DNA from 4 places in the Planococcus sp. SE5232 genome. Region 2 is predicted to be linked to each of the others. Evidence: riboswitches for the same ligand, from Rfam matches in the RefSeq annotation. Region 2 holds a riboswitch; each other region holds the start of a gene.
What was found. A riboswitch is a leader RNA that binds a small molecule or an ion and turns the genes downstream of it on or off. The one in region 2 is predicted to bind thiamine pyrophosphate.
Positions count from the first base shown of each region.

Region 1: linked by a shared signal. The riboswitch ahead of tenA (thiaminase II) and the one ahead of thiT (energy-coupled thiamine transporter ThiT) in region 2 are both predicted to bind thiamine pyrophosphate.
Region 3: linked by a shared signal. The riboswitch ahead of tenI (thiazole tautomerase TenI) and the one ahead of thiT (energy-coupled thiamine transporter ThiT) in region 2 are both predicted to bind thiamine pyrophosphate.
Region 4: linked by a shared signal. The riboswitch ahead of ACRC6Q_RS08305 (YkoF family thiamine/hydroxymethylpyrimidine-binding protein) and the one ahead of thiT (energy-coupled thiamine transporter ThiT) in region 2 are both predicted to bind thiamine pyrophosphate.

Region 1 is NZ_JBOGCP010000001.1:461,401-467,106, reverse strand. It holds gene thiE (thiamine phosphate synthase) at 1-200, opposite strand, end outside; gene thiD (bifunctional hydroxymethylpyrimidine kinase/phosphomethylpyrimidine kinase) at 220-1,065, opposite strand; gene thiM (hydroxyethylthiazole kinase) at 1,077-1,847, opposite strand; gene tenA (thiaminase II) at 1,849-2,532, opposite strand; TPP riboswitch at 2,616-2,719, opposite strand; gene ACRC6Q_RS02160 (TOBE domain-containing protein) at 2,742-3,095, opposite strand; gene ACRC6Q_RS02155 (ABC transporter substrate-binding protein) at 3,077-4,339, shown strand; gene ACRC6Q_RS02150 (carbohydrate ABC transporter permease) at 4,356-5,267, shown strand; gene ACRC6Q_RS02145 (carbohydrate ABC transporter permease) at 5,268-5,706, shown strand, end outside.
Region 2 is NZ_JBOGCP010000007.1:43,629-49,334, reverse strand. It holds gene ACRC6Q_RS18010 (aminopeptidase) at 1-290, shown strand, start outside; gene ACRC6Q_RS18005 (SGNH/GDSL hydrolase family protein) at 303-1,223, shown strand; gene ACRC6Q_RS18000 (hypothetical protein) at 1,495-1,641, opposite strand; gene ACRC6Q_RS17995 (M20 family metallopeptidase) at 1,708-2,781, opposite strand; TPP riboswitch at 2,929-3,026, shown strand; gene thiT (energy-coupled thiamine transporter ThiT) at 3,125-3,700, shown strand; gene map (type I methionyl aminopeptidase) at 3,836-4,588, shown strand; gene ACRC6Q_RS17980 (tryptophan-rich sensory protein) at 4,710-5,444, opposite strand; gene ACRC6Q_RS17975 (M3 family oligoendopeptidase) at 5,638-5,706, shown strand, end outside.
Region 3 is NZ_JBOGCP010000002.1:141,189-146,894, reverse strand. It holds gene ACRC6Q_RS09570 (DUF5996 family protein) at 1-587, shown strand, start outside; gene ACRC6Q_RS09565 (hypothetical protein) at 791-1,066, shown strand; TPP riboswitch at 1,210-1,310, shown strand; gene tenI (thiazole tautomerase TenI) at 1,424-2,029, shown strand; gene thiO (glycine oxidase ThiO) at 2,064-3,188, shown strand; gene thiS (sulfur carrier protein ThiS) at 3,205-3,408, shown strand; gene ACRC6Q_RS09545 (thiazole synthase) at 3,411-4,178, shown strand; gene ACRC6Q_RS09540 (thiazole biosynthesis adenylyltransferase ThiF) at 4,175-5,194, shown strand; gene ACRC6Q_RS09535 (FAD-dependent oxidoreductase) at 5,299-5,706, opposite strand, start outside.
Region 4 is NZ_JBOGCP010000001.1:1,733,732-1,739,437, reverse strand. It holds gene ACRC6Q_RS08315 (NAD(P)-dependent alcohol dehydrogenase) at 1-748, opposite strand, end outside; partial or broken gene ACRC6Q_RS08310 (DUF4386 domain-containing protein) at 912-1,427, opposite strand; TPP riboswitch at 3,114-3,219, shown strand; gene ACRC6Q_RS08305 (YkoF family thiamine/hydroxymethylpyrimidine-binding protein) at 3,308-3,898, shown strand; gene ACRC6Q_RS08300 (ECF transporter S component) at 3,900-4,481, shown strand; gene ACRC6Q_RS08295 (ABC transporter ATP-binding protein) at 4,474-5,706, shown strand, end outside.

The DNA.
Region 1 (5,706 bases), on a different contig from region 2:
AGGTCGACCAGGTCGTTGATGATGAACGGAACACCATATTCACTGCATAGTTGTTGGCATTGTTCAGCGAATTCAACCAATGTTGCACCCGTCAAAGCTCCCACCCCTTTTTCTCTCAACTGAAAATGGGTGATGCCGCCTTTCAAAGCCGCCTCCAATACTTCCACCGGATTTCTTTTTCCCGAATTTCGGGAGCCCATTATAAAATAGATGGCCGGTTTATCGGAAAACTTCAATGTTCGCCACCTCCCTGTTTTTTTCAAGTCTTGCTTTATACGCGGCATGATTGGTTGGTCCATGCCCCGAACCGATATTCAACGGTTCACTGAGCGCAGCCTGGATGAATTGCTTTGCCGTATGGACAGCATCCTGCAGTTCCTGTCCTTTGGCCAACTGTGCGGTCACGGCCGCTGCAAAGGTGCAGCCTGTCCCATGTGTCTGATCCGTTGCAACCCGGGTTGAGCGGTACAACAGCGATTCTCCGTTATCCTGCAATAAGTAATCCTCTGCATATTCAGGGTCGCTCCCATGTCCGCCTTTGATGACGACAGCCTCTGCTCCCAGCGATAAAATCTTTTCAGCAGCCCGCCGGCGGCTGAAGGAATCTGTGATTGCGATGCCTGTCAGCGCTTCTGCCTCCGGGATGTTCGGCGTTACCAGCAAAGCCAGCGGCAGCAAGTGGACTTTAAGCGCTTCCACTGCCTCCTGCTGCAACAAATTGGCACCGCCCTTCGCAATCATCACCGGGTCTACTATCAGATTTCCCCACCCATACTCTCGAACGGCCGCAGCAGTTTCCTTAATGATTTCCGGATTGAACAGCATGCCCGTTTTCACAGCCGCAATCTCGAAATCACTTCCCACTGCCTTCAATTGCGTCTTTACAGCCTGAGACGACATTGGGTAGATGTCTGTGACTCCCGTCGTATTCTGAGCCGTCACGGCCGTGATTACAGATGTGCCATAGACACCGAGCTCCTGAAATGTTTTCAGGTCCGCCTGGATCCCGGCGCCTCCTCCAGAATCCGATCCGGCTATCGTCAACGTTTGTGGAATTTTACTCATAGTATTTCCTCCTATAAATAGACATGTTCTTTCACTTCACTGTCCGTCAGCCTGGCAAGTTGATTGAGGAAAGCGACTTGAAAATCCCCTGGAAGAACTGCAGACTTCGCGGCCTTCTGTCCAGCAATCGCATAAAAGTGCAGCGCATTGCCGACAGTCTTTAAAGGATCCTCTGGTTGGACTGCCAAGGCTGCAGCCACAATACTGCTGAGCAAACAGCCCGTTCCCGTAATCGAAGCCATGATCGGATCACCAAAAGAAATTTCCGTTACACTTTTTCCGTCTGTGACAATATCCGTTTTTCCAGTGACTGCGACTACCAACCCTAATTTCTGAGCAGTGGAGACGGCAAGTTCTCTGACGTCCAGGAGCCCTTCTCCGGCATCAACACCTTTTGACTGCCACTGTTTCCCGGCTATAGCTGCAAGCTCTCCTGCGTTGCACCGAAGGACGCTGACGTCAACTGTGTCCAGAATTTCGCGGACCGCCTGCTTTCGAAAGTTACTGGCTCCTACGCCGACAGGATCCAGGACCACAGGTATTCCCAGCCGATTGGCCGATACTCCGGCAATCAGCATACTTTTCAAAGATTGTGCATGTAAAGTTCCGATATTCAACGACAACGCCTTCGACATTGCAGCAAGTTCTGCCGCTTCTTCAGGTGCTTCTCCCATGATCGGGGATGCACCGATCGCCAGCAGCCCATTGGCTTGAAAATTGGAAACAACATGATTGGTGATGCAATGGACAAGCGGATTTTCACTTCTTATCTGCTGGAGCATATTAGACACCTACTTTGTCGATGGAATCTACGGACCAGGATTCTTTTTTCCAAGCCTGATCCCAGAAATTCCATTCATAATAGCTGCTCTTCCGGAAACGGTTTTTCAACTCCTGCCGGCGCGTTTCCGGCAGCCCTTCTGCCAGCCTGTCCATACGGGCAATCTGTTCGTTGACTAATGCCCCAAACTCCTCGGAACCATAAGTTGCGATCCACCGGTTGTAGATCGGATGATCGGGTTCCGCATTTTTCAACCGCTCTCCAATTTCGTAATAAAGCCAGTAGCAAGGTAAAATGGACGCCAGCACATCCGCTAAATCGCCTTCGGATGAGCGGTACATATGCGATACATAGGCGTAAGCGGTCGGAGAAGGTTCAAAAACAGTCCACTCTTCTTCAGTGACTTCGAGAATTTCCATGAACGATTCATGAAGCGCCAGCTCAGCACTGCAGGTATGTGCAGAATGGATGGCAAAACGCTGAGTGGTTTCCAGATCTGCAGCTTTGGATGCGCCAATAGCCTGCACTTTCGCAAAATGCGTCAAATAATAGGCATCCTGCATTACATAAAAGCGAAATCTATCAATCGGCAACGTCCCGTCTTCGATTCCTTTCACAAATGGGTGATCAAAACTAGCTTGCCACAGGGTGTCGCATTCTTTTCTTACTTCTTTGCAAAATGCCATTTCTCCATCTCCTTTTCTTCCACAAAACAAAAAACACCGCTTCCCAGTAAAGGGAAGCGGCGTATGCAGTCGATAATGGAAATAGCAGACGGCCGCCACTTCCCTCCGCTGGTATGATCCAGATCAGGTTCAAAGGGTCCAGGCTTATGCCCGTCTCAGCCGATATCCGGCTCCCCTAGTGGTGTTTTTTAGTTGTGTTTTCGAAATCACTATATCATAGTTTCAGAAAATTCTACAGCTTTTATGCGATTTCCCGTTTCCTCATCAAAAAAGTGTACGTGGCTCATATCAAAAGCAAGCGTTGCCGTATCACCCGCTTCAATTGTGGTAGAAGCATCAATGCGTGCGATGAATTCCTGATCCGCATATACGGCATAGAGGATGGTTTCAGCCCCTGTCAATTCAGAAACTGTAATGGTCGCTTCGAATTCACTTGCTGGGAAACCCGACAAATCTTCGTTATTGACATGAATATGTTCCGGCCGGATGCCTAAAGTCACCGCCTTGCCATCATACCCTTCATTTCTCAGCATCGTCATTACAGATGAGGGAATATCAATCACTTTATCCCCCATCAAATAGGTACCTTTATCAATTCTTCCTTCAAAAAAGTTCATCGCCTTTCTGGGGTTCGGAACTCAGACGCCCCATCATTGACAAAATCGTCGCTGACTTCAATGAATCCCAGGATGAAATCGAAGTCAGACATACGTACAGCCCTTGGGGAGACATCTGGACCAAAGAGCTGGCTGCCATTGCAGCGGGCAATCCTCCTGATGTCGTAATCAATGACATCAACGCTACTGCAATCCGCGGCAAGGAAAATCAGGCCATGAACCTTTCAGAATTCATCGATGAAGATTTCTCAGAAAAATTCTATCCTGAACTTTGGGAGGCTACGCTCTATGAAGGCGATTCTTACGGCATCCCTTTCAATACTGATACGCGCGTCCTCTTCTATAACAAAGACGCCTTTGAAGAAGTCGGTCTGGATCCGGAAGATCCACCGGAAACATGGGCAGAACTGGAAGAATACGCAACTAAGCTGGATGTAAAGGAGAATGGGGAGTATGACCGCCTCGGCTTCTATCCTCTTTGGGGAGTCGGTTACGATGTCTGGCTGCTGAATGCCAACGGCCAAAACTATTTCGGTGAAGACAATAATACAGATACAGTCAACATCAATACAGAAAGAAATGTTGAAGTTTTGAACTGGCTGAAATCTTGGAGAGAAAGAATCGGGGAAGATGTCGTCAATTCATACCAGGCTCAAATCGACAGTCAGCAGGGAAATCCTTTCTTCAGCGGTGATTTGGCTATGATCGTGCAACAGCCGACTTTCTACCAGCAAATCAGCGAATATGCGGAAGACCTGAATTTCGGTGTAGTGCAGCTTCCTGAATACGAACCGGGCAGCGGCCACACGAGTTGGGGCGGCGGTTTCGTAGCTGAAATTCCTGAAGGATCAAGCGATCCGGAAGCCGCATGGGAGTTTATCGAATATCTGACAGGTAAAGAAGCACAGACATACTGGGCAGTGGAAAACTTTGATAATATTGCTAATATCGAAGCGGCAGAAGCAGCTTCAGAATCCGATGAGTTAACGGAAGAAGGCCAGATGGTCTATCAGATTGCAGTTGAAAGCATGGAAGATACTTTGCTCACACCAGCTCCTGTGGAAGCACCAGGGTTCTACAATTACATCAATCCGCAAGTCGATGAATTCTTCTTGGGCCAAAAGACAGCCGAAGAAGCACTTGCACAAGCGGAAGAGGATGTGAAAAATTTAATCGAGGAAAACCAGTGAGCTAGGAGGAAATCCCATGGGAAAAAGAAAATTGACCATGAGGCGTAAGGAAAGCATATACGGCTATATTTTCATTTTGCCGTTTATTGTCGGATTCTTCGCTTTCACTGCCGGGCCTTTATTGTTTTCTTTAGCAGGAAGCTTCACAGACTATAATATTACATCACAGATGAATTTCACCGGAGTGGAAAACTACCAATCGCTCATCACGGAAGATGGTCTTTTTCGGACTTCCCTTTGGAATACAATTTATTACGTTGCGTTTTCCGTCCCTTTGACAACAATAGGCGCTATTTTCATTTCTTCGCTGTTGAATCAGCAGGTCCCAGGCATCCGTTATTTCCGGACCTTGTATTATTTGCCCGCTGTACTGTCAGGTGTCGGCGTTTACCTGCTTTGGATGCAATTGCTTGAACCTGGAACCGGGATGGTCAATCTCGTTCTTGGCTGGGTCGGCATCGACGGTCCGAACTGGCTGTATGATCCGGATTGGACCAAGCCATCCTTAATTTTGATGAAACTTTGGAGTGTCGGCGGATCAATGCTCCTCTATCTTGCCAGTATGCAGGGGGTTTCAAAAAATCTCTATGAAGCAGCTGAAATTGATGGAGCGAGCAGATTGCGCCAATTTTTCCATATTACAATTCCCATGATTACTCCAGTCATATTTTTCGATGTAGTCACCAGCACGATTGGAGGCTTCCAGATTTTCCAGGAAGCCTACATCATGTCAGGGAACGGTGAAGGCGGACCTGCAAATTCCCTGCTGTTCTACAACCTTTATATGTGGAATCAAGCCTTCGAGAATTTCAACATGGGCTATGCCATGGCAATGTCCTGGATTTTATTTGTTATCGTCTTTGTTTTGACAATCATCAACCTGAAGCTGGCTCCTCGCTGGGTACATTACGAAGGAGAGGAGAAATAAATGGCTAAAACCAACGAAGAAACCAAGTTTCTTGATGAAGAAGATAAAATCGAAAACCGATCTGTCCCCAACACAAAATTGCGCTATTTGGAACACCGTGGAAACCGGAATAATATGTGGCGGATATTCAATTTCGTCTTGCTGGCTGCAGGAAGCCTACTGATCCTGTCGCCACTTTGGTGGATGTTCGCCACGTCACTAAAGACCATGGCAGAAGTCATGTCCTATCCGCCGTCCTTCTTCCCGGAATCCTGGGAATGGACCAATTATATACGCGCCTGGAACGCCGCACCTTTTACCACCTATACCATTAACACAATCACGATTACGACCTTTGTGGTGATCGGCAGTGTCATGGCGAATTCGTTCATTGCTTACGGCTTTGCCAAGATACCTTTTCGGGGGAAGAGTATTTGGTTCGCCATTGTGCTATCGACCA
Region 2 (5,706 bases):
GAGAAGTGGCATTGGTGCCGTACCATTCACCGATTTCCGACTCGAACATCTTGTTCTACAATACCTTGTTTGATGAAAATGCTTCGAACCATTTAGCGATCGGCGATTCTTATCCGACCTGTTATGAAGGGGCACGTGACCTGGAGCGCAATCAATTGGCTGCCATTGGCTTGAATACATCGATTGTCCATGAAGATTTTATGATTGGCAGTGACGGAATGGATATTGATGGCATCACAGCAGATGGTTCAAAAGAGCCTATCTTCCGAAATGGAAACTGGGCATTCTAAGAGGTGAGTGAAATGAAAAAATTTTGGATTGCGGCCATGGCCGGACTTTTCCTGTTCAGCGGATCGGCTAATGCGCAGGCAGAGATTAAACTACCAGCAGCTTATGTAGCCATCGGTGATTCGTTGGCAGCTGGGCAGACACCCGAACGCCAAATAGATACGGGCTATGCAGATTTGATTGCCCAAGAGCTGTCACGCAACCAACCTGTCGCATTCTATTCGAAAAACCTGGCATTTCCCGGTTTTACAACGGCTGATGTGTTAGACAGCATCCAAACCGATGAGGCAAAGGAAGTACTGGCATCCGCCAATCTGATTACCGTATCAGCAGGGGCGAATGATCTGCTGCGTCTCGTACAGAATGATTCAGTACAGGGATCGCTGACGTTCCAGCAGGTGCAGGCGGATTTTGCACTCAATGATGCACGCAAGAACATGGAGCTGATTTTGGCTGAGCTTACGGAGCAATCTCCGGACGCAGCGGTTTATGTAATGGGTTATTATTTTGCCTATCCGCATGTGCGTGACAGCCAAAAGAGCGGAACGGCCAAACAGCTTGACCGTCTCAATCAAATTCTCCAGGAGTCTGCTGAAAAGGCAGGAGCCGTTTTTGTATCAGTAGACAAGCCATTTGGTGAAAATGCCGTAGATAAAGTTCCGAATGCAGCCGACGTCCATCCGAATGCAGTCGGCTACCAGGCGATGGCCAATGCGTTCTTCGATGAATACCAGGCAGCTTGGACAGTCGAGGACTTGGAATTGCCACCGCCGAACCCATTGTCTTTCGAGCAGATAATGGAAGCACAGGATCAAGAAGAGCAAGATGGCCAAGACCAAGAGGCTAATGATTCGGAAGAAACAGCACAGCGCCCATCTGAAAGCAGCCCAACCGGCTACTTTGCATTGCGCGAAGCAATGCCTTATTATATCTAGAAAAGCGTAAGCAGCCGTCAAGCCCCGACAAGCGCTGGAAGCCTTGCCGGTAATGGCGTTCTTCAGCCATTGCTGGAAAGGCTGAAGCGACTCGAGGGGCTGGCTGCTGGAGCTGGACAAAGAAAAGCGTAAGCGCCCATTTAGAGGAACGTAAGCTAAAAGCGCAACTTCCTGTCGCAACGCTTACATGATCCGCATCCTGCGGACCTCCAATTCTTTATAAAACTCAAAAAAACGTTCCGGCATATTTTATGCCGGAACGTTTTTTGGTTTAGCGTTTTTTATCACGCGATGTAGATTGTTTGGAAGCTGGTTGTCCAGCTTTTCCTTGTTTTCTTTTATTTAATACTTTACGGATGATCGGGTAAGCGATGGGACCGTATTTTATCGCAGATTTCACTAGTCTTCCAATTGCCATTTAAATCTCTCCATTCATGGGGTTAGTTATTGTTATTTTCCCGAATTTTGCAGAATGCAAACCTATTTAAGCAGATTGGGCATGAGCCAAGAGGATATCCTTGTACGCATGGACGCTTGAAATCGTTACGTATTCAGCATTGCCATGCCAATCATCGCCGCTTGGACCGAATTCTATTGCCCCTTCGCCGCCGGTCACCGCTGCATAATAACGCGTATCTGCAGCGCCATGCTGGCCGAATAAAACAGGTTCCTGATCTGTAGTATCCAGAATCGCCTTTTGCAGGCTCTGGATATAGGGATTTTCTTTTGTTGTTGTCAGGGCTGGGGTAGATCCTGACGCTTTGTAGTCCATATCGAGATCCAAGGTTTCAGCCAAGTCTGCCAATTGGCGAACGATCTCGTCTTTGTCCTGTCCGGGCATGAAGCGGATATCATAGGACATTTCGCACGTTTCAGGAACCACATTGTAACGGTCTCCTGCTTTGATGATCGGCAAATTGACGGAAGGCTGCTCGTAATATTCCGTTGATTCTTTTCTGAAAGGAAGCTCAGAGATAGCCATGTGGAATTTCATCGCAGATTCAATGGCGTTGATGCCTTCCCAAGGACGGCTCCCGTGGGCCGGTTTGCCTTTGAACGTCATATCCATCCGCAGGATACCTTTGGATTGCAGGCCAACTTTCAATCCCGTAGGTTCACCGCAAATGACGAAGTCACCATGGAAGCCTTGTTCGACCAGCCACTTGGAAGTGTTTCGGCCGCCAATCTCTTCGTCCGTTACAATATGCAGCTGCACCGTGCGCTCTAGGCCGGAACTGTCCAGCTCGATAAAGGCCTGCATCATCGCGGCAACTCCGGCTTTCATGTCAGCGGCGCCGCGGCCATAGATGCGGTCCTGCTCTTCGACTGGGACAAACTGTTCTTTATGGCCAGGAACGACGTCGACGTGGCCATTCCAAACGATGGTCTCGGTGCCTTGCCCTTTAGCGGCAGTCAGCATCAGATAACCTTTATTGTCATGGACAGTAACGGTTTCTCCTTTGGATTTCAGCCAATCTGCACAAAAAAGAAGAGCTTCATTGGCTCCATCTTTAGTATCGCTTTGAATTTTAATCAGTTCCTTCAACAATTCAATCATATTTTCGGCAAGCCCAGAATCCCGGCTGCCTTCACCACCTTTCAACTATCTTCATCATGTAATTCTTTACCCTATCAGGCTATCTTAAAACAGCCTTGCACAAAATGAAACCCTTGTGTACAATACAGGTGAATGCTAAATATCTGTATACACCACAAGGGGAGCTTTTGCTGAGAGTGAACATTTGTTCTTACCCTTTGAACCTGTAAGTTAACACTTGCGCAGGGATGTGGATGGAAACCGGCCCTTACAACGGCGACAGGCTCTGTCCTGTCGCCGTTTTTAATATGGTTTTATTCACGGCCCTTCTGGTGATGTGCATAACACATTAAAGGAGGAAGTCATGAGAAATAAAAAAGTATTGTTGATGATGGAAATTGCCATTTTCGCAGCTCTTGGATTTGTGTTGGATTTCGTTTCTTTCCGGATGCCACAGGGGGGTTCAGTCAGCCTGGTGATGATTCCAATTGTATTGATCGCTTTCAGAAGAGGCGTCGGTGCCGGAGTGCTGACAGGATTCCTGGTCGGGCTGCTGCAGATTGTCTCAGGGTTTATCTCTGTGGCGCCCTTGTCTTTCGGATTCGTCGTCATGCAGGTCATATTGGATTATCTTCTCGCCTACGGAGTCGTGGGGCTGGCGGGTGTCATGCGTGGGAAGTATCTGCAGCATGCACATGCCAAGCAAACAGGGAAGATGCTGACGGCTGTTGTTGCCGGTGTGTTACTTGCTTCTGCGCTGCGCTACCTCGTCCATGTCATTACCGGCATCCTGTTCTTCGGCATGTTTGCTGAAGGCAATGTGGTCATTTACTCGGTGATTTATAATGCAACGTATATGATCCCGGTATTTTTGCTTGCCGCCTTTGTCTGTGCTGCGCTTTTTGCAGCAGCTCCGAGACTGGTGGATGCTGAAGCTTGAAATATGGAAGGCTGTCCTCGGACAGCCTTCTTTTTTTATGTCGATTTTCCCGGATTTATTGAAACGGGTCAGGAGCCCCTGATTTAATTTTGTGGTATAATTCTTGAATAGAAAAGCTTGAAAGAAGGGTCATTGATGATAGCAACTAATGAAAAAGATATTGAAATGTTGAAAAAAGCCGGCCAAATGGTGGCTGAAATTCGTGAAGCGATGAAGGCGGCTACTAAAGCTGGAGTCACTACGAAGGAAATTGACGAATTGGGCGGCAAATTGTTCGAAGAGCTGGGCGGCGTTTCCGGACCTAAATCAGAGTATGATTTTCCTGGATTCACCTGCATCAGTGTCAACGAAGAAGTGGCACACGGAATTCCGGGTGACCGCGTGATCCAAGACGGCGATATCGTCAATATCGACGTTTCTGGCTCATACGAAGGATTCTTCTCCGATACCGGCATTTCCTTTGTTGTAGGCGAAGGGCATGCGGACAAGGAAAAAATCTGTGAAGCTGCAGCTTCAGCTTTCGATCGCGCGATGACAAAAGTCAAAGCCGGTGCAAAGCTTAACCAAATTGGTAAAGCAGTGGAACGTGAGGCGAAAGAGCAGGGCTTGTTCGTTATCAAGAATTTGACCGGCCATGGCATCGGCAAATCGCTGCATGAAGCTCCACAGCACATCCTGAATTATTACGATGCGTGGGAGACGACCATCCTGAAAGAAGGCATGGTGCTGGCTGTAGAGCCGTTTATCTCGCAAAAGGCCGAGCACATTGTGGAATCAGGCGATGGCTGGACATTCATCACACCGGATCAGTCATTGGTGGCGCAAATCGAGCATACTGTGCTCGTTACAAAAGGCGAGCCGATCCTGCTGACCAAAATGGATAAATAAGAATTGTAAAAAAATCAAGGGATCCGGAGCAAATGCCGGATCCCTTTTGTTTTTCGATTTATTATCAAAGTCTGGAAACGAAAAACTGTGGACACCCTTTAGAATCGGGTTGCCCACAGTTTTACTGAACTGCTGGGGCAGTTCTTTTTTTAATTAGCAGAATACCGGTCAAAATGACGCCGCTCAGGAAAAGGGCGGCCGTTGTCACCAGCATTTCATCTGTCCCATGCTTTACGGCAATTCCGATGAACGCCCAAATGAAGACCAAAGCAAAGGGGATATCCGCATGATGGAAACGGATGTGCAAAGCAAGTGCCGTGGCGACCGTCAGCATGATCACCGTCCATAGCTGGTCACTGAGTCCCCAGCCACTCCAATTATAGTACGTCAGGACAAAACTGATATTGGCGATGGTTGCGACACTGATCCAACCCATGTTGATTGAAATCGGCAGCCGTTCAGTAATCTTTCTTTCTGAATTGCTGTATTGCAGATAAAGGGCGATCAATGCCACCAAGTAGCCGAGCATTGCAATGATTGACCAGGCGAAGAATTCATAATGCCACAAAAGCAGCCAGGTGATATTGAAAATGCAGCTTAAGATGAAAAATAAGGCAATCTTGGATGAGGGAGTTTCTCCCTTTCTTAACCGCACCCAGAAAGCGATGATCCAAACAGCCAATAAAAGATAGATGATGGACCAAATTGAAAATACGTAACCGGCTGGCGTAAACAAGACCAGAAGCCGATTAGATATTTCTCCGGTGGTCTGATCATTCAGCGGCAAGGTGTTTGCTAAAGTATTCATGACAATTACAGCGATGAAAGCAATTGTCATAAGCAAAATACGAATCATGCGAAATCCCTCCTTCTTTTCAGTATACCTGTCGCCGTTTCAATCAACAATTATCCTTTTCCAAAAAATTCCCTAAAAATGGCGATTAGGTGAAGTGCAGGGTGCCTATGTGGAATATTGTTCCGGTTCAGGAAGGAAAAATGATATACTTATAAGTGTTTTTAGAAAATTAAGTTTACCAGGGGGCCATATCATGACAGTTAACTATCCGGAAGTATGGGATTTGGATACGCTATTTCCAGGGAGCAGCGAATCAAAGGAA
Region 3 (5,706 bases), on a different contig from region 2:
ATAAAAAGAACCTGAATGAAGATAATAGCCCTCTGACATTTAATCACAAGGATGGGATGAGGGGATTGCAGCTATTCCATTTTGCGTTGCGAGAACAAATGAGATTTGCAGGTCCGCTCAGATGCCGGAAAATGAAACCGCAATTGTTTTGGGGCACCTTTGATGTGTCTTTATTGATTATCAAAGACATAATGGAACCATTTCCGGAAGACAAAATTATCGAAAAGGCGGCTTTTGATGAGCAGATGATTGAATATGGATTTTGGTTGGGAGACGACAAAGTCGATGTCCCGACATTTTTTGTATTGCCCTATCCATTCATCTATAAAGATTTAACTTACCCCAACCTGAAACCCAAATCGGCGTATTACGATAAAAAACTGAGCGAATACTTCCTTGACTTGGAAAGTGCAGTCAGGTCTGAGGATCCAAGTCAAGCTATACAAGATTTCTTCTATTCCAGTTTCGATATTTTATCCAACGAACTCCAGTGGGAAGGCATTGACCATTATTTTATTCCGTTGAAGATGAATAAGCAAAATGGTGCCGATAAATCCAATGGCACTGACAGAAACCAACAAAGATAAGGCCATTGCTTTAAGTAATTGCTATTCACGTGAAGAAGGATAAAGCTTCATTTCTTAAAGGAAGTATGACGAAATGGCCTTGTTTAAAAAACAGGGCTATTTTACTGCCGGGAAATTTGATGGTTGAAAATTCACTCTTTTTGTGTACATGACTTAACATACTTGATATACTAAATTATGGAATAAAAGAAAGGAAGTTGAAAATGAAAACTATTTGGTTGGCTTTGCTTGGGGCCGCAACTGTCCATCTTCTTTATTTTGCAGCTGTATTTTCCGTGGGCTATGTAAAAACCATCACCTACAGACCCAATATTCCAAAAGCCTGGGAAAATGCAGAAAATCTGCAAAGTACTGCAGCTTTCGGGTACGCTGTTTCCCCTATCATCTATTTTGGTACATTTTCAGCTGCAACGGTCGCTTGTATGTTGTTGTTGTGTGGGTATAAAAAACTTGCTTCAACGCCTGTCAGAACTGAATAGATATAGACAGAAAGTCTGATATAGCTATTTTTTTCTTGTTCTATTGCTGAATATTTAAAAGATTGAATACAAGATGAACTGGATTAATGGCGATGTTGATGTTACGCTTACTTTAGATTTTAGCATTTTCAAAATAACTGAATATAAAACACTGGGGGAGTCTTTTGAGACTGAGATGGAGAAATCCGGACCCTTTGAACCTGATCTAGTTGAAACTAGCGTAGGGAAGTGGTTAATGTATGTCCAATCTTTTCTGTAGATATACCCAAAACCACTCCATCGCTGGAGTGGTTTTTTTATGTTGTTATTAAACTCATTTGTTTTAACTTTCCGAAAGTCGATAAAAGGAGGCAATATATGAGAGATGGCGAGTTGCATATAATCTCAACTGATAAGCACCCCTCACAACAACTGGCAGAAATCATCAGCCGGATTCATCGTGAAGTTGATTTTATCCATCTACGTGAAAAGAGCAAAACAGCAAGAGAAGTAGTGGAATTAGTGAAGTTGTTGGTGGATAAAAATGTACCTTTATCAAAAATAATCATAAACGACCGAGTGGATATTGCCGTTGCCTCCAATGTAAAAGGTGTTCAATTGGCTTATCACTCGTTACCGGTAGATTGTGTGAAAAGAAGTTTTACACATTTAACGATTGGGTGTTCGGTGCATGCGATTGAAGAAGCTCAACTTGCCGAAAAGAAAGGGGCTGATTATGTAGTATGTGGCCATATTTATTCGACTTCATCAAAAACTGGACTGATACCGAAAGGCTTAGAACTACTGAAAAATGTTTCTGAATCAGTTTCTATTCCAGTCATTGCTATTGGTGGCATAACGCCCGGAAATACTGGGGATGTTATCAACTCTGGAGCGAGAGGGATCGCTGTAATGTCAGGAATTTTCGAAGCGAAAGATCCTTTGCTGGCTGCAAGATCCTATCGTTCCTGTTTAGCGAAATAAAGTTTTTATCTGGTACTATGAGGAGAGGATTTCTATGAACAGAACATTTGAAGCAATTGTAGTTGGGGGTGGAGTCATCGGCGGTTCAATAGCCTATAGTTTGGCGAAAAGAGGAATGGAGGTGTTGTTATTGGAAAAAGGACGCCTTGCTGGTCAAGCATCTGGTGCTGCAGCTGGGATGCTTGGTGCGCAAGCGGAATTGGAAGGAGAAGGACCGCTTTTTCTATTAGCGAAGACCAGCAGGGCGATGTTTAACGGCTTGGCCGATGAGCTGAAGATTGCGAGTGGAATTGATATTGAACTTGTCAATAAAGGGATGTTGAAGCTCGCCTTAACCGATAAAGAACAGCAGGAGCACCGTCGAATCCTGGAAGTCCACAGACAGAATAACGAACGGGCCGAATTGCTTACGGGTGATGAAGCTAGAAGAAGGGAACCGGCAATATCTAGCGAGGTGATGGGAGCCATGTATCTAGAACGAGATGGCCAAGTTGCCGCTCCTCAACTGGCATTAGGGTTTTTAAAGTCAGCTGAGGCTTTTGGTTCTGTCATTAAAGAAGATGTAGAAGTTCAGTCCTTTCACTCTTCTAAGGGCATAATGACAGGAGTCGCTACATCTGAAGGGGACTTCATGAGCGCAAATATCGTGGTGGCAGGGGGGGCATGGAGCGAAGTCTTGTTAAGTAAAATGGGTTTACCGACTATCACCCATCCTGTAAAGGGGGAATGTTTTTCTGTGCGGACAAAAACGCCGTTATTATCCAGCACGATCTTCACTTCCGGCTGCTATCTGGTGCCGAAGAAAGACGGGAGAATCATTGTAGGCGCAACCGTTATACCGAATACATTTAATCCGCAGACCACTGTAAAAGGCATTTCGTTATTGATGGAAAATGCAAAGAAGCTGGTGCCTTCTATAGAAGAAGCAGAATGGGAAGGGGCTTGGGCTGGAATACGTCCACAAACTGCGGACGGTTTGCCTTTTATGAGTGAACATCCTGACTACAGCGGCTTATTTATCGCGACAGGCCATTACAGAAATGGGATCTTGCTGTCGCCGATTACGGGAGAAGTGATGGCTGATTTGATTGAAGGAAAAACACCATCACTTGATCTCTCTTCTTTTCGTATCGAACGATTGATCAGAAGAAAAAATTGATAAGGAAGTGTTGAAAATGAAGTTGGTGGTTAACGGAGAACGGGTGGTCGTACCAAATACGGTGGAGACGGTAACTGAGCTGCTGCGACATTTTGAATTGAATCAGAAAGTGATCATTGTTGAATTGAACGCTGAAATAGTTGGGAAAGAGAAGCATGCTGAAACTCTGATTTCTTTCGGGGATAAAATTGAATTGGTGCATTTTGTAGGAGGAGGATGACTATGTTAAAAATAGGTGGTTACGAATTTTCATCAAGATTATTATTAGGCACAGGAAAGTATCCTGATTTTGATATACAAAGGAAAGCCGTGGATGTGTCAGGTACAGAAATATTGACGTTTTCAGTTCGGCGGATGAATATTTTTGAAGCAGGACAACCTAACTTCCTTGAAAATCTGGATATTACAAAATACACCTTGCTTCCAAATACAGCTGGAGCGAAGACAGCGGAAGAAGCGGTTCGGATCGCGAAACTAGCTAAGGCATCGGGCCTTTGTGACATGGTTAAAGTTGAAGTAATCGGGTGTCTAAAAACCTTGCTGCCGGATCCAGTTGAAACATTAAAAGCATCGGAAGAGCTAGTGAAAGAAGGATTTACCGTATTGCCATATACGTCGGATGATGTACTTCTGGCAAGGCGCCTTGAAGAATTAGGCTGCCACGCGATCATGCCCGGAGCATCTCCCATCGGTTCCGGCCAAGGAATCATCAATCCATTGAATCTTTCTTTCATAATTGAACAATGCCAGGTTCCAGTTATTGTGGATGCAGGAATAGGAACACCTTCAGATGCTGCCATTGCAATGGAATTGGGAGCGGCTGGGGTCTTGTTGAATACTGCGGTATCCGGTGCAAAAGATCCAGTAAAAATGGCCGAAGCGATGAAATTTTCGATCGAAGCAGGAAGATTGGGATTTGAAGCTGGACGAATTCCCCAAAAACGATATGCCACTGCCAGCAGTCCAGTTGAAGGAATGAGTTTTAATTGAATGGACGATATTCACGACAGGAGCTTTTTGCACCGATCGGCAGAGAAGGGCAACGGAAACTGAGGAACAAGCATGTTTTAGTGGTGGGAGCCGGAGCTCTGGGAACAGGCAGTGCAGAAATGCTGGTACGGGCAGGTATCGGCAAACTGACTATAGTGGACCGTGATTATGTAGAGTGGAGCAACCTTCAGCGTCAGCAACTCTACACCGAGGCGGATGCGAAGCAGCGGATTCCAAAGGCCGTTGCAGCTAAAGAACACTTGTCACGCATCAACTCTGAAGTGGAAGTCCGGTCATTTGTTATGGATGTCTCTGTCGAAGAGATGGAACAGCTGGTAGAGGGAATTGATTTGATTATTGATGCAAGCGATAATTTTGATATACGGATGATCATGAACGATATTTCTCAGAAGCATCGAACCCCATGGATCTACAGTGCCTGTGTAGGAAGTTACGGAATCAATTATGCCATTCTTCCGGGAAAAACACCCTGTCTGAGTTGTCTTCTGGAGGATGTGCCAATGGGTGGCATAACATGTGATACCGTAGGAATCATCAATCCTGCTGTGCAAATGGTTTTGTCTTTACAAATTACAGAAGCATTAAAGATTTTGGTTGAAGATTCGCTTCAGTTAAGCAACAAACTCGTATCGTTCGATCTTTGGAAAAATCAATATTCATCCATTACCGTCGATAAAGTGAAAAAAGAGGATTGTTCATCCTGCGGTTTAAATCGATCCTATCCATATCTTTCTTTTGAAAAGCAGACAAAAACCGCTATTTTATGTGGTAGGGACACAGTGCAAATCCGACCATCCCAACAGATGGACAGGAATTTGGAAAATTTGGAGGGGATTTTAACAGAACTGGGGATGAATGTGTCCCGCAATCCCTATTTACTGTCTTTTTCGACAGCACAGCACCGGCTTGTCGTTTTTAAAGATGGCCGTGTCCTGGTACATGGAACGAAGAACGTTGTGGAAGCTAAAACTTTGTACTATCGCTATTTAGGATAAATAGAATTCCGGTATGATGTTGAATCCCTTTCTCCTAACATCGGGTTAGACAAAATCGCTGAATCAATACTGCTACGAATGACAAGCTGCCCGAGAGGAGCTTGTTATTCATAGAGGTCCTTATAGCGCTTCATGAATTTCAGGTCAATATGCTTTTTGAGTTTCCAGGGGATTCCACCATGCAGCGCTTGTTTTCCATAAGAAAGGAAAGCCTCGCCATCGCCAGTAGACAAGATGGAAACGAATCGCTTTTGTGGAGTGAACGGCAACAGCCTTTCTTCAGAAAGGCTGTTTTTCAGGTTCTTCCAAAGGATTGGACCTTGACGCACCGCATAGACGCCATTTTTGGCAAGTGACGGATAACGGTCGATCGTGATGCAATCTCCGGCCCCGAATATGTCTGGATGCTTGACGCTTTGCAGCGTATCGTTGACCAGCAGAAAACCGCTGCCATCCGTCGGCAATCCGGAAAAGCGGAACAAGTCCGAACTTTTGGGTCCTGTCAGCCAAAG
Region 4 (5,706 bases), on a different contig from region 2:
TCCGCGCAAACTGCGGCAGTCCTGCTACTGCCGCAAGGTAAATTCCATTCCCCTTCAAGGATTTTCTACATTTTGAATACGTAGTCTTGCCCACCGTGTCAAAAATAAGATCGTATGATTTACCCGATTTGGTAAAATCCTCTTGGGTGTAATCAATAACGTAATCAGCACCCAATGACTTCACAAGTTCAATATTTTTTTTGCTGCAGACAGCTGTAACTTCTGTATCGTAACTTTTAGCCAATTGCACTGCATAAGTGCCTAATGCACCCGAAGCACCGTAAATCAGCACTTTTTGACCTTTTTTAATATGCCCCTTATCTCGAAGAAAAAATAAGGATGTAGTGCCACCAAAAGGGACAGAAGCTGCCTCTTCAAATGTCATATTGTCCGGTTTTATAGCAATTGCCCCTTTTTCTTTAATACATACGTATTCAGCGTTTGCCCCTAGATTTCCTCCTGTTCCGCAAAATACAAAATCCCCTTCTTTAAATGACTGGACATCTTTTCCAGTCGCTTCTACTTCCCCGGATAGCTCTGAACCCAAAATCCCGATTTTAGGTTTTTTTAGGCCATAGAAAAACCTGACAGCAAACGGATCTGCCCTCCGGACTTTGCAGTCTCCGGAAGTTGCAGTAGTTGCATGAACCTTTATCAGAACTTCGTCATTTTTAGGGACGGGCTTTTCCACTTCCCTAAGTTCCATAACTTCTGGAGGTCCGTAGGTTTTGTGAACACTGGCTTTCATAAAGAAACACTCCCTTCAATACTTGGTTTCACGGGTATCATTTCAGGTATTTTCTTACCTTTAACCAACAACCATATAGCCAACGCCAATTCTCCTATCTCCCGGGGATCGCTACGATCAATAAAAAAAGGGTCGCATAATCGCTGTAATTGGAAAGCAAAACCTATGCAAAGTTATCAATCAGATAACCAAGCCCCGCAAGCATTACCAAAACTCCAATAGTTTTAGGCATGAAATCTGATTTGAAAACCAAATAACCAATAAAAAGCAACTGAAAGCCAAAGAAAACGAGGCCAATTAGCCACCCATTATTAAAGGCATCAATCAGCAACATAACCTGAGCTTGCAATTGGCTTGTTTCCATCACCCCCAACTACATTTCTCCTCCTATCAATTGTAAAACGCTTAAAAAATTGAACATGGCTGCTGCAAAAATGGCTGTAAAAACCAATCTGAATCCAGCTGCCAGCAACGAAAAGTTTTTATTTACTTGTCTTAATAGAATGTAAAGTGACCAGGACACAACGACATTCAGAAGAAGCACGATAATGAAATCCGCAATGCCAAAACGGAACAACAAGTCATCGGTAAGAAGGTTCTCCACGGTTGCTGCTGCATTTTCAGGTACGACCAGGCTTTCAAACACAAAAAAATTAGCGAAGAGGGCGATGATTGCCATCAGCAGCAAACTGAACCCTGTAATTCGCGCATAATAAAGTTATGATTTTTCTGGCCTAACGCTCTTCATTTTAATCTCTTTAACTCTTCGTTTCGACTTCACAAAATGAATAAAATAATAAAATCATAAGAGTTTTCCAGACTTATGATGCTATTTTTGAAAACATCGTATGTAAATTCCTACTAGTATAAAATCAATCCTTCTTCTCAACTACATTTCGAGTATAAGTTCCTACATTATTGTATGCTTTACGCACTCTCCTAATTTCTTTGAATGAGTCGTCCCCAGGCCTTAGCTTAGAGTAATCAAGTAGTAATAACTACTGTAGTAATAACTACTGTTGTATTTTGAGTTCTTAAGAAAGATTGTTCTTTCCTATGTAGTTGAGGAGAAATATAACGTTTAGCTCATAAACTCCTGCTACCTCTTCACTTCTCGTTCTTCCTTTTTTAAAAATGCGGCTAAAACAGTAAAATACATTTCACGACTCTTTTATACTTTCCGAAAGATGATATTAGGAATTATACTCTTATCGAGACTACTAATGATATTAAAACACAAAATTAAGAATTTTCACATTTTTTCATTTCAACCCTAGACCTCTAATCAATTGTTAACAATTCCAAATACCTTTCTTTTTTTCAAACAGCGATTTAATTCAACGCCAATGTAAAAAAGAAACTCTTTTAGCTTTGCTAATAATTTTCTTTACATAGCATCAACACCAGGACTTCCTTCATTTCAATCCGGTCGTAAAAGTAAACTTTTACGAACGCATTGAAAACAGCTGAAAATGACCTAAAACGGTGTTCGTAAACATGTTAAAACACTTTACGAATGTTCGCGAATTTACATGTATTTTTACGAACGTTTTCCAGGCATATTTAAGGGAAATGGGTATTTTAAAGGTAAACTATGGAACATCTTAAATTTGGTTGCATACGTGTAAGCAGCAAAATCAAAATGAAGCCGCCAAAAGAAGCCATGCAAAAAATGGGCATCAATAAATAACGGGATATCTATCTGGACAAGCAAAGTGGAAAGAATTTTGAACGAGCAAACTATCAATTGTTGAAACAGATATTGTCGTACTGGATATCCCATTACTCGATACAATGCAAAACAAAGATAGCATAGGAACGTTTATTGCCGATTTGGTTCTGCAGGTTCAATCCTGGATGACAGAAGAGGATTGTGGACGCATTCGAAAGCGGCAGTGGAAGGAATCGATCTGGCGTTACAAAATGACGTTCAGTTTGGAAGGTCTACCGCTTTTGTTGCAGAAGAATTTAGAGAAGCTGATTAAAATGAGGGACGGAGATATTATGTGAAAAATAACGGTGAAAGTCACAAATATATTTCATTGGGCGCTATATGTGTATATATTCTCCCATCAACTTACTAAGCACCGGCGCGTCTCAAGGCTCGGCGGAGCAATAAGACGAATTCTCTTTTTCAACTTAGTGCTTGAGCCAATGAGGAGCCAGGCGTTCCTGGGGCCTCATTGGCGACGAGCTTGCGCAGGAGCAATCGTCTTTGCCCTATCCAAAGCGACCGATACGATTCCAGCACATCAATCCAAACTGCCACTTCGCACATCTTTCCAATCTTCCTCTTTACATCTCCTACCACTTCCTCTACACTAAACCCATCGGGAACAACCCGAACACAAAAACCGCATACCGTTTACTGCACTAGGGGTGCCCATTATGGCTGAGATGCAAGCGCAAGCTTCGATCCCTTAAGACTCGATCAGGATAATACCTGCGTGAGGAAGTGTGGCGTATTTCTGAAATAATTCCTTTTGATTATTTGTAGATTATGGCTGCATCTTCGCGGATGCAGCCTTTTTTGTGCAAATTTTTAGGAGGAATGTCGATATGGAACCATTGCAATGCGGGACCAGCCCGATAGTCGGATTTCGCTTCTCGCTGCATCCGATGACCGGCGGTTTCATCAAAGTCATCAAAGGAGCCTTGAACGAAACGGACACGTCGAACGTCTGGATGCACACCGATGACGTCTCAACCGTCATTCGCGGCAAACAGAATCACGTCTTCAACGTCGCGAAAGCACTGGCGTTGCATACTGCAAAAACCGGAGAGCACGTCGCATTGTCCGGCACCTTCTCGATCGGCTGCCCCGGCGATTCATCCGGGGACGTCTATTTGGAAAAAGACGATGTGCTGTTGAACACCGACGACACGAAGCAATACGTCTCTTCCCAGTTTGCGCTGTACCCGATGAACAATCCGGATTACATGGCGGTCATCTACCGGGAAGTGGACCGCGCTAAAAAGCAGGGCGTCTTCAACGACTCAATGCATTACGCAAGCGGCATCCATGGCGATATCCATGACGTCTTCGCCTTTTACGAAGAAGCATTCACCAATGCGCGTTCCGAAGAACACCGCCACTTGGTGATGACGGTATCGATGAGCATCAACAGCCCGTCCCACGGAGGTGCGTAAGATGCTGAAATCGTGGAAATTAAAAGAAGTGGTGTTGATGTCCCTGTTTGCGGTCGTTTTCGGTATCATCTACTTGCTGTTTGTCCATGCAGCCAACATATGGGCTGCAGTCATCGGCCCTCTCGCCTATGAATGGATGTTCGGCATCTGGTTCATCGTATCGATCATCTGCATGTACATCATCCGCAAACCGGGCGCTGCCTTTATGTCCGAAACGATGGCCGCTGCAATCGAAGTATTGATCGGCAATGCCATGGGCCCCCGCCTGATTCTTTCCGGCGTCATTCAAGGGCTCGGTGCTGAAGCCGCGTTCGCATTGACCGGCTATAAGCATTTCAACATCCTGGTGCTGATGCTTGCCGGCATCGGTTCAGCCGTCTTCAGCTTCGTCTACGGATATTTCATCTCGGGCTATGCAGCACTCGATCCTTCTTTTGTCGCGTTGATGTTCACTATCCGAGTCCTCAGCGGCGCCATCATCGCAGGAATCGGCGGCAAGTATATCGGAGATGCTTTACTTGCGACCGGTTCCCTGCGTGGCTATGCAATTGCACGTGCGAAAAAAGGTGATATTAATGCCTGATGAAATCTTCTCTTTAAATGGTCTATCGTTCCGCTTTCCGGAAGATGAAGCGAAGACCTTGACCGGCATAACCTTTTCGGTCTACCGGGGCGAGCGGCTGGTCTTAACCGGCCCAAGCGGCTGCGGAAAAAGTACCTTGTTGTATTTGCTGAATCGTTTATATCCGGAGAACTGCGACGGTCTGGTCGATGGTGAGATTTTATTGTTCGGAAAGCCTGCAGCTGACTATGCCGCCGGGGAAATCAATCACCGCGTGGCAACTGTTTTCCAGGATCCGGATTCACAGTTCTGCATGCCGACCGTGGAAGAAGAGCTTGCATTCACGCTGGAAAATCTGCAGACATCATATGATGAAATGGACCCGCGCATCCAGGCAGTTTTGGAGCTGACCCAATTGACGCACCTGCGGCATACTATTATCCAATCCTTGTCCGGAGGGATGAAACAGCGCGTCGCTACTGCTTGTGCGCTGATCATGGATCCCGAGGTTCTATTGCTTGATGAGCCGTTGTCTCACCTAGATCCGTATACCGCCAAACAATTCGTCCAGTGGCTCGAACAGCTGCAGCAACAAGCCAATTTGACCATCGTTGCAGTCGAACACCGGCTGGACAGCTGGGGTTCGTTTTTCGGACGTGAAATTCAAATGGGCGGTGACGGAAATATCGTCGCCGATCAGAAATTCACAACACGGCCGTCGGTTCTGTTTCCTGTACGGCAACCCGCAGTCCAACCGGAAACTGCGTTACATGCTGCAGAACTCTCAGTAACAATCAAGAATAAGCAACTGCTCTCTCCATCAACGTTTTCCGCCCACCGAGGCGAAGTTGTGGTCATCGCCGGACCGAATGGCAGCGGCAAGTCGACTCTCATGAAGTTACTTTGCGGCATCTATAAAAAGACGACTGGAACAATCGAGTCCGACGGAACAGGCTACGTGCCGCAGTCTCCAGAATACCTGTTCCTGACACAACGTGTCGACCAGGAAGTGGCGTATTCTGGTGCTTCGACCCACGACCAGCTTCATGAATTGATGGTCAATCTGCGGCTGGAGGAAATAAAAAAGGCACATCCTTTCGCCGTCAGCCACGGCCAAAAACGGCGTGTCGCAATAGCCGCCATGCTCGCCGATAAACGGCCGGTACTGCTGATGGATGAACCGACTTCGGGGCAGGATACCGCCGCGCTGCTCGAACTTTACGGTTTGATTGACCAGCGCTCCAAA